One region of the Bacillus sp. MBGLi79 genome, then DNA from elsewhere that is predicted to be linked to it. Evidence: riboswitches for the same ligand, from Rfam matches in the RefSeq annotation. Region 1 holds a riboswitch; the other holds the start of a gene.
The links. A riboswitch is a leader RNA that binds a small molecule or an ion and turns the genes downstream of it on or off. The one in region 1 is predicted to bind cyclic di-AMP.

Region 1 (7,567 bases):
AAGGAACAAGCGAGGAGTTTTAGGCTCTTATACACAATATCGGGGCAAAAACTGTTTATGTTGGAGCTTGAAATTTGCGCCATTGACAAAACACAGTCGGTTTGAAATAATATTTGAATATATGCTCATTTGTCCACATAGTTATAATAAAATAATATCATTTCCCCTGAAAGGGAGAATATTAGAATGAAAGCTAATGGTATGCGAAAATCTATTAGCTTCTTTTGTTTTCAAAAAATGGTGTATTTCGCATGTATTCATATAGGAAGGAATGACAACATGAAGACAAAACACTATTGGGTGATTTCACTGCTCGCTGTTTTAGCGGTCGGGCCGGGATTGATGTCTAACACGGCATTGTCGTCAGTTCAAAGCCTTGTTCAGAAAGCGGTTGGAACAAGTGTCTTCACATCAGTAAATCCAATATTGATCGGAAATATGGCCTTTGCCTTGTTAGTTCCGACAGGACCGCTGCTGAGGAAAAAATTCGGTGCTCGCCCCGTCTACCTTGCTTCATTACCTGTTTTTATACTAGGCTCACTGCTCATCGCATTTTCAAACGATATTGCATGGATGGCGGCAGGACGTTTTTTACAGGGAGCGGCAACAGGTGTCATGCTGATGATTATGATTCCAATGCTTGTACTGTCATTCCCGATTGAACGCAGGAACTATGCCCTGCTTGTGCTGATTGGGGGCTTTTATGGTTCTGTTATGATCGGCACGATCCTGGGAACGATTGCAACAAGCTATGGGCATTGGAGATGGCTGTTTATCACCTTTGGCACATTGTCACTGATCGGTGTCGCGGTGAGCTATTTCTTTCTCCATGACGAACATCACGGAGCGGCGGCTCAAGAACAGCCCCTTGATCGTGCGGGAATTCTTTTATCTGTTCTCCTTGCCGCAGCCTCAGCGGTTTCATTCATTTTTCTGCAAAAATGGGGGCTTTCATCGGGTTATGTATGGACAGGTTTCGGTATGACGTTATGTTTGTTCATTGTTCTATTAATAGTAGAATATAAAGTGAAAAATCCCTTCATTTCAATTAAACTAATGCTTCTGCCAAAACCGGTGCTGGGGTTATTGATCATAGCTGCAGGGACGATAATGGTAGCTGTCAGCCTGTCTGCTTTTCAAGGCTTGCTCCGTCAAATGTATGATATTTCTCAGGAGCAGCTCATTCTTTTAAACTTGACTCTTTTAATCGGAGTGGCGATCGCGGCCATTTTGAGCGCTCTGTTTTATGATAAAGTCGGACCAGGGATGCTCGGTATTATCGGCGGACTTATTCTCGTCTTTGTAAATTTTCAATGGCTGCATATGCAGGATCAATCGTCTCTCTATATGTTCGCAGCACTGTTTATCATGCTGGCAGCGGGAACAGGCCTGACAGTCGCCGCAGGGCTGATGGGAGCTGCCATGGGAGGCCCGCTGCCTGATTTGGTCAAGAGAATGACAGCTGTCCAGTTTTTAAGATTGTTTGTCTATATGGGAGTTCCCATTCTCATCGGTTTTTTCACGAAATTAGATGCGGCCAGACAAAACGGTTCGGTACAGGATTCTATGATGACTGCTTATCATGATCTCTTTTTCATTTCTTTTATCCTCAGCGTTCTGCTCGTCTGCCTGTCATTTTGTATGAATGCTACAGGAATGGGGCACAAGCTTGCACATAAACCACATGACCAAGCAAAAACAGTTCCGGAACCGGCCGTTTCAGGACAGGGATTGTCGAATGCAACTGTCAAATCACATCAAGTAATCAATGATACAGAATATCGGAATGCACTCAGAAATTTGCAAAAGTAGAAACGTGATAAAAACCTTTTCCTTTCACGAAAAGGTTTTTATTATGCAATCTTTTCCCAACTTTATCCCTAAAGAATTGAAAAATATTAGAAGTGCAAGTAAAATTCTAAAAGGTAGATTCTTTTACATTCGTAATCTCTTAATTCGAAGGAAGGTTTTCATGGCCCGTAAAAAATTGAACAAACGTAAACTCTTCATTACACTATTTTTCATTGTATCGATTCCGCTAGCTCTGTTTGTTTTAGCGACAACTTTATCAAAACCGATTGAAACATCTAAAGAAACCGAAGAAGTTGATGAACAGCAAGTATTTATAGACAGCCTGTCCGGGCATGCCCAAATTTTGTATGAAAAATATCATGTCCTCCCCAGCATCACAATCGCTCAGGCCATTCTCGAATCCGACTGGGGGAACAGCGAACTGGCTGCTAAGGCCAACAACCTTTTTGGCGTGAAAGGAAATTATAAAGGCCATCACGTTACGATGGAAACGGACGAAGTTGAAAAAGGGAAAAGAAAAACCATTCGTGCGAAGTTTCGAAAATACAGTACGTTTTTTGAATCGATGGATGATCATGCCCAATTGTTCATCCGCGGCACATCGTGGAATAAAAAGAAGTATAAACCTGTGCTTGAGGCTGGAGATTATAAGGAAGCTGCGACTGCACTGCAAACAGCAGGATATGCTACAGACCCTGACTACGCTCATAAAATCAGCGCTATTGTGGAAAAATACAATTTGGATGAGTACGATAAGGTAAACCCATCCCTCAAATCAGTGGATTTACATGCTTCCATTAAAGATAGTGCCGTCCAAGACGTATGGTCCAAGCCTTCTACTGATGATCGGTCTATAAGGCTTACCTCTGCCCAATCTTACGTCGGCAAAGATATAAAGGTTGTGTCTAAAAAACAGAAAGGCCAGTCTGTATGGTACCAATTCCAAATCAATAATAAACTCATCGGCTGGATTGATGATTCAGCTATTGAAATAAAGGAAGCAACCTAAGTCCTTTTTACTGGTATTTTTAATTCTTTGTTCCATTCAGGGGAATTTGAGGTATAATATTCCACGACAGTTATCACTAATTAACTATGCTTTTGGGAGGGAACAAAGGTGCAGAAATATAGACGCAGAAATACGGTTGCCTTTACCGTATTGGCTTATTTCACTTTTTTTGCGGGAGTATTTTTGTTTAGTATCGGACTCTATAATGCTGATAACCTGGAACTCAATGAAAAAGGTTATTACATCGCTGTTATGATACTCGTAGCTGTTGGCGCGATTCTTACACAAAAAGTGACCCGTGATAACGCAGAGGACAACGAGATCATCGCAGAACAAGAAAAAAGACAAAATCAATCTCATATCGAATCATAAAAAAATCCGGCGATTGCACGCCGGATTTTTTTGATATCACCCTGTAAACACTTCGCCGTCAGGGTATCGAATATTTGATTGCTCTGTTTTTGCGAATGAAAACACGAACGTTAAAGGACCAATTCTTCCGATGAACATGATGACAATGATGATACACTTTCCAGCTGTTGTCAGTTCAGGAGTAAGCCCCATCGATAGACCGACAGTTCCGAAAGCGGAAAAGGTTTCAAACACAATTTGAATAAACGGCGCTTGTTCTGTGATCGTCAGGGCGAATATCCCTAAAAACACGATGAACAAACCGGTGACGCTTACAGCTAAAGCTTTAATGATTATCGGATATTTGATGGAGCGGCGGAAAATCACCGTTTCTTTTTTACCTCTCAAGTAAGCAATAACAGATGTTAAAATCACGATGAACGTAGTCAGCTTAATGCCGCTCGCCGTAGAAGCGCTGCCTGCTCCGATAAACATCAATAATAAAGTAAATACAATCGTTCCTTCTCTCATACTTCCAAAATCAAGGGAGTTGAAGCCTGCGGTTCTCGGCGTCACTGCCTGAAAATAGGAAGCCCATAGTTTATCCCCTATATGCAGGTGGCCAAGCGTGCCAGGGTTGCTGTACTCTAGAATAAAGATCACAAGCATAGCAATCGCATTCAACATCAGCGTTCCTGTAAGCATAAGCTTTGTATGTAAGGAAAAAGCTTTGAAACGCCGATTTTTCATAATGTCAAACAGAACCGTAAATCCGATCCCTCCTGTAATAAATAAGAAAGTAATCACAAGGTTCACTGTAGGGTCCCCAACGTAGCTCATCAAATTATCAGGCCACAGCGAAAACCCGGCATTGTTAAAAGCAGAAATCGCGTGAAACAGACTGGCAAACAAGCCAGATGACCAGCCATACTGAGGCACAAGCCGGATGGATAGGATGAGTGCTGCTATCAATTCAATACTGATCGAGAACAGAAACAGGACTTTGACAAGGCCAATGACGCCGCCGATTGTCGGCTGATTTAAGGCTTCCTGAACCAGCATTCGTTCTTTCAACCCGATTTTTTTCCCTAATATCATGACGATCAAAACAGCAAACGTCATAAATCCAAGCCCACCGATCTGAATCAGCCCCATGATGACAGTTTGCCCGAAAAGTGTAAATTCTGTACCGGTATCGACAACTGCAAGCCCTGTAACGGTTGTAGCGGAAGCTGCAGTAAAAAGGGCATCGATCCATGACAATGGCTTCAGTGTAGAAAACGGAAGCTTTAACAGCACAGCCCCGATGATAATGGTTAGGAAAAAACCAATTGCAAGCACTTGAGGCGGTGTAAACCGAACCCATTTGATCACTTTATCCTTTTGAAGTGTCACCTTTGTCTACATCCCTTCGTTTTCAAAACGTTTAATATCCTTTTTGTGCCCCATGATCACCAGGCAATCCTGCTCGTGAATGATGTCTTCAGGTGCGGGAGAAAGACGGATATCTCCATGATGTTTAATGGCCAGGATCGTGCAGCCGTACTTTGCTCTCACATTCAGGTCAATAATTGATTTTGAATCAAGCTTTCGCGTTGCCAGCAGCTCGACAATACTGTAATCATCAGATAAATCAATGTAATTCAAAACGTTTTCGTCAGAAAGGCTTTGTGCGATCTTGACTCCCATGTCTTTTTCAGGGTGGATAATACGATCCGCGCCGATTTTTTCAAGCACCTTGTGATGATAATAGTTTTGAGCTTTCACCCAAATATTAGGGATATCAAATTCCTTTAATAATAGGGTGGTCAGTGTACTCGCTTGAATATTCGCTCCGATGGCAACAATTACATATTCAAAATTGCGTATTCCTAATGAAAGCAATTCGTTTTCTTCGGTGGCGTTGGCAATTACCGCATGAGTGGCGTAAGAAGCATATGCATTGACCTTTTCTTCGTTGATATCAACTGCAAGGACCTCGTGTCCCATTCTGTGCAGTTCTTTGCAAATGCTGCCGCCAAACCGGCCCAGCCCGATCACGGCAAATTGCTTATTTTTTATTCTTCCCACTGTTCATAACTCCCTTAGTAAAATTAACGTTTTTTAAGCAAAAAAGACCATTTCAAAGAATGGTCGCAATAGACCTCCTCTCTGTATACGCCTACGAGGTTAGCTGTCGGATTAGGGATTCAGAGTACCCCCTCTTACTTAGTAAGATTCACCCCAAGGCTGTTAATAAAACAGCCAATCGTTGGTTCCCCCGTTCGTGTTTGATTAAGCGGTAAAAGAGACTTTATGAAATTGAACACTCAAGAATTTACTCCTGTTTCTAGTGTTTGTCAATTTAAATTTTAAACCAGAAAAAAGATAACGGAAATGAGAGAAAAAAGGGTAGGGGAAAACGCAAAAAAAGACCGGTGTTAACCGGTCTTTTACATTAGTTGCAGCCGCATGGCTGAGTCGGAGGAGTACTGCGCTTAGCCACGTCAATGCTGGCTTCTGCGTAAAATTTATTTCCGATGCTCAATGATTTATTCTCCGCGCGGAAAGTATATGTACCAGCGGCAGGAAGTGTTTTGTTATTCAGTTTTAATTTGAATTCGCCAGCTCCTAACAAATCAAGTGCCAAAGGAATTCTCACTGTTTTCCCATTATTGAGGATCTGTGTTTCACGCAAGGCATTACCGTTCATTGTGTCCTTCGTATTTGCAGTAAATCCGCTTGGTAACGTAAATTCCATCACGCCAAGGCTGAGAAGCGTATTTGGACGGTAAGTCAATTCGATATCTGAGAAAGACCATTCCGTTTTGCTGGCGCCAGTGATTGTTGCGAACAATGAAGCAGTAGACTGTGTTCTCATAGTAGATTCAGTATGAGCTTTAGTTGATGTAGATTCAGCCGCGAAAGAAGCTGTTGGTGCAGAAACGAGTAACCCGAGACTTAGTGCACTAATTGCCAAAGAAGATAATAATTTGCGTTTCATAATAAAATTCCCCCTAAAAATTAATAAATTAAAGGCCTGCCCGCTTTTCACCTCCTCTGAAAGGCCAAATACAAATTTTACCTACATAAAATTACCATCAAATATTTTGGAAGTAAATGGGGTGTTTTTCCCGTATTTTTCAAATTTGTAGTAGTTACACTAAAAAAACGCCTGGTTTCCCAGGCGTTTGCTGTTTTACTTTGTTTCGATCGGTATAAATTTAAAAATTTCTCCGCTCTGCACCGCTTCAGCAAGCCGCTTCAGCCAGTCGTAGTAAGCTTTAGAGCTTTCCAGCTGATCATATAACTGCTGCGCTTCATTTTTGATATCCTCATCGAGATCTTCCTTGCTTAAAACCTTTTGTAAATCAGCCTGTGCTTCTTCGATCGCTGCTACATTCACTTGAACCTCCCGCTCCCATTTAGGGGGAAAGAAATTTGTGAAAAATTTAAAGAAATCTTTTTCAGCTACAAATGTATGCTTGCGGATGCCCCGGTGAAATGTTTTTTTCACTACGTTTAAGTCTTGAAGCTTTTTGACACCTGTGCTCATGCTTGGTTTGCTCATTTGCAACTCCTCGCGCATTTCGTCAAGCGTCATCTCATCCCTCATATACATCGTCCCATATAAAATCCCGACACTGCGGGTAATTCCGTAAAGATCCATCGTTTCAGCAATGGAGTCAATAACAAGATCCCGAGCCTGTTCTATAGCTGCAAATTCTGGATTTTCATCCATACTGACCCTCTTTTCCTTTAGAAAGTTAAATTCGTTAAGTTATTTCTTTATGTTCTTTATCTTAACGAAACATAAGGAAAAGTCAAAAAGAAAAATTGAAAAGGGGCTTTGACAGTTTAAAAACCGTATGTTAGATTAAGGTTGTTAAAAACATTAAATTTTTATTTAACAAACTTTATTTACGTCAAGGAGGCTTATATGAGTCAAACATTTTACATTGACGGAGAATGGATCAGTGCCGAAAAAGGACAGATCCGGAGCATTATCAATCCATTTAATCAAGAAGAAATTGCAACTGTAAGCGAGGGAGGGCGAGAGGACGCCATCAAGGCAATCGCAGCCGCGCGCAGAGCATTTGACAAAGGAGAATGGTCTTCATTATCCGGGCTTGAACGCGGGAAGATTGTTCTGAAAATTGCGGAATTAATCAGACGCGATCTCGAGGAGCTGGCAGAGCTTGAATCTCTTGATACAGGAAAAACACTCGAAGAAAGCAAAGCCGATATGGACGATATCGCCAATGTTTTTCAATATTACGCCGGCTTGGCTGACAAAGATGGCGGAGAAATCATTTCATCTCCGATTCCTGATTCAGAAAGCAAAATCATTAGGGAGCCGATCGGGGTTTGCGGCCAGATCACTCCATGGAATTATCCGCTTCTTCAAGCGAGCTG
Region 2 (7,567 bases), 1.8 Mb from region 1:
AACCAGCTTATTCTCTTCAAGCATGACTTCGTTCAGTACAAGATCATGGCTCCCTGTCGCCCGCATCGCCATCATATCCCACGTTTCTTCAATCGACAAACCGGGATCATCTTTATGAATGAGAAACACGCCTGTTGTTTGTTTGTCTTCAATCCATGCGGTTACTAAAAAATAATCCAGTGCTTGTGACATCGTCGTAAAGGTTTTTCTTCCATTCACTGCCCATTTGCCATCCTTTTTGACGGCATTTGTACCCGGACGCCCTCCTCTCGTCGGGCTTCCGGTTTTCGCTTCAGTCGCCGCCCTGTTAATGACGGCTCCGTTTTGGACTTCCTTGGCAACAAATGCAAATACGTCTTCATCCCAGCTGTTTCCTTCTCCAAGCTCCCCGATTACGCTCAAATGCCAGCCGATGCTAAGAGCCGCAGGAGCATCTCCCCGTGCAAGCCGTTCTTGAAACAAGAGCATTTCGTAAACAGAAATGCCCCCTCCGCCATGAGAAGCTGGCAATGTTAATGCCGTATAGCCAGCATCACGCAGTTTTTGTATTTTCTCCACAGGAAAACGTCCCTGTTCGTCATCTTCAGCAGCTGTTTGCTGGAATTCATCCGCAATCCGTCCGATTTTCTCCATCCATTGCCGCTGTTGATCGTTTTGTATAAATAATGACATCCGGCAGCCCCCCAAGTTTTAATTCCGATAAATTTAATATGTATTATAGATTTCCTGCCATTTTTCCGCAACTGTTAATCTTTTTGTCCAGTATAGAAAAACACGCCGTTCCCCTAGGGAACAGCGCGATTACACAGGATTTGCATCCCGGTCTTGTTTCATGCCGAGATAAATCAGCATATATGTCAGGTAACCCATTGTCATCACCAGGCCGCCAAAGAAAAAGCTTGAGAAAATCGGCTCTTCAAAAGCGGTCACTGCAGCCAACACAATCCAGCTGGCATACAGATAGATGATAAAATAGCGAATGCCCGTCTTCATTTTATATATCATGTACAGCCCCACGAGAGAAAACAACCCTAGCGCGAGCCTGAAATAAACAAGATGTTCAAACTGAAACATGAATGACACAAATGAGAATCCAAGCAGCAATACGATCGGTAAAGCGGTAATAAAGTTCCTCAATCGAGACACCTCCGTCAGTACCTTTAGTATAAACCAAAATATCAAATGATATTGATTTACGTGAGCTTTTTCACAAAAATGTCATTCCTTGCCTTCAGACCCGAACATCCCGTTTACAGAAGCACCACCAGCCAACGACGATGAAGAATATCGCGTGTATGATGAGAATCCCAATTGAAAACAATGGCGTCATGCCTGAAAACAACGCTGTCTCTCCGCTTCTGTATTGTGTAAAGTCAGTGTTCGCAAAAAGCAAAAAGCTTCCCCACTTGTTTTCAAACAACTTCATGAGCTGAACAAGTGTACTCGCTCCGTATAAAACGACAAAGGAAACAACAACTGCTACCGCGCTATTTCGGAACAGCGAAGAACAAAGCAGTCCGAATAATCCCATCATCACGGCTTCAAGCCAGTTTGATCCGATCAGCGCCAAGGTGTTGACCAGCAATGTCTGTGATTCCGAGGTCACGGATGTGCCAAAAAACACGAGACCGAATAATAAAGCCAAAATGTAGTAAGCCACATACAAATAAAAGCTGACCATTACGACTGTGATTAATTTTGACCAAAAAACCTTTTGGCGTTTAACCGGACGAATGAGCAAAAATTTGATCGTCTTTTTATCAAATTCCATCGAAATAATTGTCGCAGCAATCACGATCGTTAAAGCCTGCAGCAAAATGTTCAGGCTCGGTGTATACGATAAATAGCCGATGAAGTTTTCATCTGTCCCGGCACTGACGACAATCCGTTTAATGATCAATGCCATGAAGAATTGGAAGACAGCCATCAGGATCAGAGAAACCAAAGTGACTTTCCGATTAAAAAGTTTCATATGTTCATTCCAAATTAATTTAGACAAGCTCTTCTCCCTCCTCTTGATGAGCAGTCGTCGCTTTTATAAATTCGTCTTCCAGTGATTGCGTGTAAGGCGTAATGGAGAATACATTCAGACCTTGTCCGACAAGTAATCGGTTCAGCTCCGGAATGTTTTCTTTTGCTACCTCAACTACAATCGTCCCAGCTTGGCGCTCAGCTTGATATTGATTGCCTGTCAGCCAATTGAGCGCTTTTTCTTGCGGCTGCACTTCTATAATCGCTTTTTCTGTGGTTTGACCAGTTCCTTGTAAGCTGACTTCCGCTTTGATCTCACCCTTTTGAATGATGATGACACGGTCGCACAGATCTTCAACCTCGCGCAATAAATGAGTGGCGAACAGAACTGCTGTTCCTTCCACTTCTGCGAGCTCCTTAATATGATCGCGAAAATCCTTCATCCCCGCAGGATCGAGGCCGTTTGTCGGTTCATCTAGAATGAGAAGCTTCGGCCGGTGAAGAATTGCCTGAGCTATTCCCAGACGCTGCCGCATTCCAAGAGAATAGGTTTTCACTTTATCATGAATGGCTGACGTCAGCCCGACACGTTCCACCACTTCATCAAGCCGTTCATCCGTTATTTTCCTGTGCATATTCGCAAAGTGCTTGAGGTTTTCCCAGCCTGTCAGGTACGGATAGAACTCAGGGTTCTCGACGATCGCTCCAACCGCTTCCATCGCTTTTTCAAACTCTGTATCATGCTGGAATCCGCTGATTGTCACGCTTCCGCTGTTTTGTTTTAGCAGCCCGACGATGATACGGATAAGTGTTGTTTTTCCGGAACCATTCGGACCGAGCAGACCGATGATTTCACCCTCCATGACGTCCATGCTGATCTGTTTTAAAATCGCTTTAGACCCAATCTTTTTATCGAGGCCTTCAATATGTAAAATCGGCTCAGCCATAAAGCCTTCCTCCTTTTTCAACCAAAAATAAACAGTGCCCAAAATTAGGCACTGTTTGTATTATAGCATTTGTTGCTTCCAAATGTTTGGTTAAACCGATAGAGTCGGCGCTTGCTCAGTCTGCTTATTCTTTTCGGTTTCTGTAATGATGACAGCGCAGGCCGCGTCACCTGTTGTGTTCACCACTGTACGGAGCATATCAAGCAAGCGGTCAATTCCAAGAATCAATCCGATTCCCTCGACAGGCAGGCCGACAGATTGAAGCACCATGGCTAGCATAATCAAACCGACTCCCGGAACACCAGCGGTTCCGACACTTGCCAGCACAGCCGTCAGTATTACCATCAGCAGCTGCGTAAATGTCAGATCATGCCCGAACACCTGCGCGATGAAGACAGTGGCTACCCCTTGCATGATGGCTGTTCCGTCCATATTAATTGTCGCACCGAGCGGCTGGACGAAGCTGCTGATTGGCTCAGGCACTTTTAATTTTTTCTGAGCCACATCCATAGATACCGGGAGTGTTGCATTGCTGCTGGAGGTACTGAACGCCACAACCATAACCTCTGAGAAATCTTTAAAGAACGTGATCGGATTTCTTCTGGCTAGAAGCGCTACTGTAGATCCGTAGGTAACGACTGCATGTATCAGCAATGCAACGGTTACCACAACCATGTACAATCCCATCGCTTTCATTGCACTGAATCCTTGGCTTCCGATAGCTGTCGCAATCAGACCGAATGTACCATACGGAGCGAACTTCATGACAAGATTCACCAAGTACATCATCAATTCATTTCCTTGTTCAACGACTTTAAGAAGCATATCCGCTTTTTTTCCGAGCATTGTAATTCCAAGTCCGACAAAAATGGCAAAAGCAATAATTTGCAGCATATTTCCTTCCGTCATCGCTTGAACAGGGTTGGTCGGAATAATGTTTAACAGAGTGTCTGCAATGCTTGGGGCTTTTTCAGCAGTGAATTCGGCAGATGAAGTATCATACGTTCCGAACTCTCCCGGTTTGATGACAAGAGCTAAAATAATGGCAATCGTAATAGCGACTGCAGTCGTGATGAGAAAATAAGAAATGGCTTTCACGCCGATTCTGCCAAGCTTCTTAGGATCGCCCAACCCGGCTACTCCCAGCGTCAGTGAGAAAAAGACAATCGGAACGACAAGCATTTTAATGAGGTTTAAAAAGATGGTGCCTAGAGGACCAAATACAAACTTATTTAAATTTTCAAATAATTCAGGTGATGTTACGTTAAGAATAATCCCCGTCACAGCACCCAGCACCAATGCAATGATAATCTTTGTAGCCAGCTTCATCCGCATTCCTCCCTCTTTTGAAAAAAGCCCGCGAGAGACTCCCGCGGGCTTTGGCTATACAATCAAACCACAGGACTCTCTCTTCACGCTGATGAGGTTAGCTGACGGGTTCGGACGAAGAGATGTCCGTTTTTCAGATGAAAAATTAACCCCAAAAGATCGGGTCCCCCACTCCTTATGATAGGATTAAGCGTGTGGCTTACTATTATATGATCTATTTTATTTATACAGAAAAGATCCAATTTTGTAAACTATTTTTTGTTACTTTTTTCTCTGGATCTTTTAGGTCGATCCTCCTTGTTGGTGACATCAAGAATATCAAGGAGAAATACAAAGATCGGAATCCCGATAATTAAGCCCCAAATGCCGAAAAAATGTTCAGAGAAAATGAGTACTGTGAAGGTGAAAAAGATTGGCAGCTCTGTTTTCGCAGACATCAGCTTTGGATTTAAGAAATAGGTTTCGATCGCATGAATGGCGAATATGACTAGCACAATGTAAAGCACATACATTCCGCCGCCAGTGCTGTAGGCGATAATGCTGAGCGGAATCAGGGAAATGACGACGCCTGCCACAGGGATCAATCCAAGGAAGAACACCATAATAGACAGCCCAAACAGCTGCGGGAAGTGCATAATCCAAAGCGCGATAAACGTCAGAATACAATTGACGAGCGCAATGATAAATTGTGCCTCAAGCACTTTGCCGAACGTTCTGGCAAATTTGCTTCCGAAAAAAGCAATTTCCTCATAAAAGACCCTCAGTTTGCTCGTTTTAAATTTCGCCATGAATTCAGAAAGGCGTTTTTTCTCAAATAAGAAAAACATGCTGAGGATAAGCGCCATCACGACCTGCAAACCGAATGTGCTGATATCGGCCAGATACGTATACACTACATTGAAGCCCTCTTTGACATATGAACTGATGTTGATATCTCCGAAAACACTGGTGATCTCATCAAAGAAAGGGATGCTGTCAGGGTGATACGCAATATGTTTAATCTGCTTGACCAGCTGCTGGATCTGCGCGGCGACGACCGGATAAAACACAAAACCCCCGACTGTTAGCAGCACAGCAAGCAGCATGTAAAGAAACGTAATGACAACCCGCTGGCTTACGCGGAAGAACTGGCTTACAAACTGCCGCACGACAAGCTCCAAACGATCCATTAAAAACGTGAAAATGAAGGTAAGCAATATTAAGTTGATCATGCTCTTAAATAGATATAACACACCAGTTAACACGACAAAGATGGAGAAACGTCTTACTCCCGGGTGCTGAAAAAATTTAACTAAAGCGGCCATTTATACACTCCTGTTAGGACAAACGTCCTTCATTCAATATAGTATCCATTTGTAAATTATATAACAAAAAAATGCTGAGGTCTCTGTCCTTACCTTAATAATTCTTAAACAATTAAAAAAACGGCCCATGAATGGGCCGTTCTTTTTTCAAACTGCTGTTTTCATTTTTTTCATGCCTTCAACAGCCTCTACTCTTTTTGCTTCATCAAATTCATTTTCGCTTTTTGCAACAATGATCGTGGCAATTCCGTTTCCGATCAGGTTCACAATGGCTCTTCCTTCACTCATGAAACGGTCGACACCAAGCAGGAGTGCAAGGCCCTCCAGCGGAATGACCTGAAGCGCTGACAGCGTTGAGGCAAGGACGATAAATCCGCTCCCCGTCACACCTGCCGCTCCCTTCGATGTCAGCATCAGCACGAGGATAATCGTAATTTGCTGGCCGATGCTGAGGTCTACTCCAAACACCTGTGCCAAAAAGACCGTCGCCATTGATAAATAAATGGATGTGCCGTCGAGGTTAAATGAATAGCCCGTCGGAATCACAAGCCCGACAACGGATTTGGAACAGCCGTAGCGCTCCATTTTATCCATCATACGCGGAAGCACCGATTCGGAAGAGCTTGTGCCAAGCACGATCAGAAGCTCATCTTTAATGAAGCGCAGGTAATTCCACAGGCTGAATCCGTAAAGCTTGCAGATGATATTTAAAGCAACAAATACGAACAGGAACATCGTAATATAAACAGACATCATTAAGCTTGCCAGCGGTTTGATGGAATCGAGACCGAAGTGCCCGATCGTATACGCCATCGCCCCAAATGCCCCGATTGGCGCAGCTCGCATAATGTAGCCGATAATTTTGAAAAAGACGTGAGAAACCTTGTCGAAGAAATCAATGACGCTTTTCCCTTTTTCACCTAATGCCGCAAGACCGACTCCGAAAAGAATAGAAAAGAATAAGACCTGCAAAATGTCCCCTTTTGCGAAGGCATCAACCATGTTGGACGGAACAATGTGTGTCACAAATTCAATCCAGTCGATTCCCTGACCGCCATTTTGCGTGTATTGTGATACATCTCCCTTTTCAAGCTTGCTGTAATCAAGACCCGCACCCGGCTTCATGATGTTGACGACAAATAAACCGATAATGAGTGCGAGGGTGGTGACAACCTCAAAATAGATAAACGCTTTTCCCCCTACTTTTCCAACCTTCTTCATATCGCCCATTTTTGCAATCCCGAGAACGATTGTGAAGAAAATGATTGGTGCGATCACCATTTTAACAGCGTTGATAAATGTATCGCCAAGCGGTTTCATTTCTTTGCCGACATCCGGCCAGACCAGCCCGACAATGACCCCGATGATGACCGCGGTTATGACCTGAACTGTTAAATTTTTAAACAGTTTCATCTCCTTCATCCCCCTGTCCTATTCGCCTTTGTGTCTTTCTTACTAGAATGATAGCGTTTTCATATAGTCTGGGGAAGTTTATGATCATAACGGACATTTTGGTCTTTTTGGTCACAGGTTTATCCTTTTAACACGTAGCGGTTGACCGGCCGGCCGACTCCGCCATATTGAACGTCCAATTTGATGATCCCGGTTTTTTCTAAGTAATCAAGATATCGTCTGGCTGTCACTCTGGCGATGCCGAGCGCCTTGGCGACCTCTTCCGCAGAAAGGGATGCGGTTTGCTGTTTCAAAAATGCAGTGACTTCATTCATCGTGAAGTGATTCAACCCTTTCGGCAGATCCTGTACGGCCTGCTGCGGAATATTCAGGATCGCATCGAGCTGTTCCTGGGACAGCGTATCATTCGCTTCGATTTTTTGTTTATATTGCTTGTACTTTTCGAGCGCCTGTCTCATTCGCTCAAGCTTAAACGGCTTTAAGATATAGTCAACCGCCCCGTTTTGCAGCATAAGAGAGATCGTTTCCTTGTCTTTTGCAGCGGAGACGACAATGACATCCACTTCAAGCTTTTGCTTTCTGATCTCCTGCAAAGTCTTGATG

Region 2: it holds a riboswitch for cyclic di-AMP, as region 1 does, so the genes downstream of both, C1T29_RS02865 (dicarboxylate/amino acid:cation symporter) here and ktrA (potassium uptake protein KtrA) in region 1, are expected to answer to the same signal.

The regions. Positions count from the first base shown of each region.
Region 1 covers NZ_CP026521.1:3,552,960-3,560,526, reverse strand. Annotated here, with positions in the region: gene C1T29_RS18190 (MFS transporter) at 280-1,812, shown strand; gene lytG (exo-glucosaminidase LytG) at 1,973-2,821, shown strand; gene C1T29_RS18180 (YiaA/YiaB family inner membrane protein) at 2,930-3,193, shown strand; gene ktrB (Ktr system potassium transporter KtrB) at 3,230-4,567, opposite strand; gene ktrA (potassium uptake protein KtrA) at 4,574-5,242, opposite strand; cyclic di-AMP (ydaO/yuaA leader) riboswitch at 5,315-5,463, opposite strand; gene bslA (biofilm surface layer hydrophobin BslA) at 5,610-6,155, opposite strand; gene gbsR (transcriptional regulator GbsR) at 6,351-6,893, opposite strand; gene betB (betaine-aldehyde dehydrogenase) at 7,092-7,567, shown strand, end outside.
Region 2 covers NZ_CP026521.1:552,024-559,590, reverse strand. Annotated here, with positions in the region: gene C1T29_RS02885 (acyl-CoA dehydrogenase family protein) at 1-672, opposite strand, end outside; gene C1T29_RS02880 (hypothetical protein) at 802-1,137, opposite strand; gene C1T29_RS02875 (DUF2705 family protein) at 1,232-1,999, opposite strand; gene C1T29_RS02870 (ABC transporter ATP-binding protein) at 1,992-2,918, opposite strand; gene C1T29_RS02865 (dicarboxylate/amino acid:cation symporter) at 3,009-4,247, opposite strand; cyclic di-AMP (ydaO/yuaA leader) riboswitch at 4,320-4,450, opposite strand; gene C1T29_RS02860 (AI-2E family transporter) at 4,499-5,551, opposite strand; gene dctP (C4-dicarboxylate transporter DctP) at 5,699-6,964, opposite strand; gene dctR (two-component system response regulator DctR) at 7,084-7,567, opposite strand, start outside.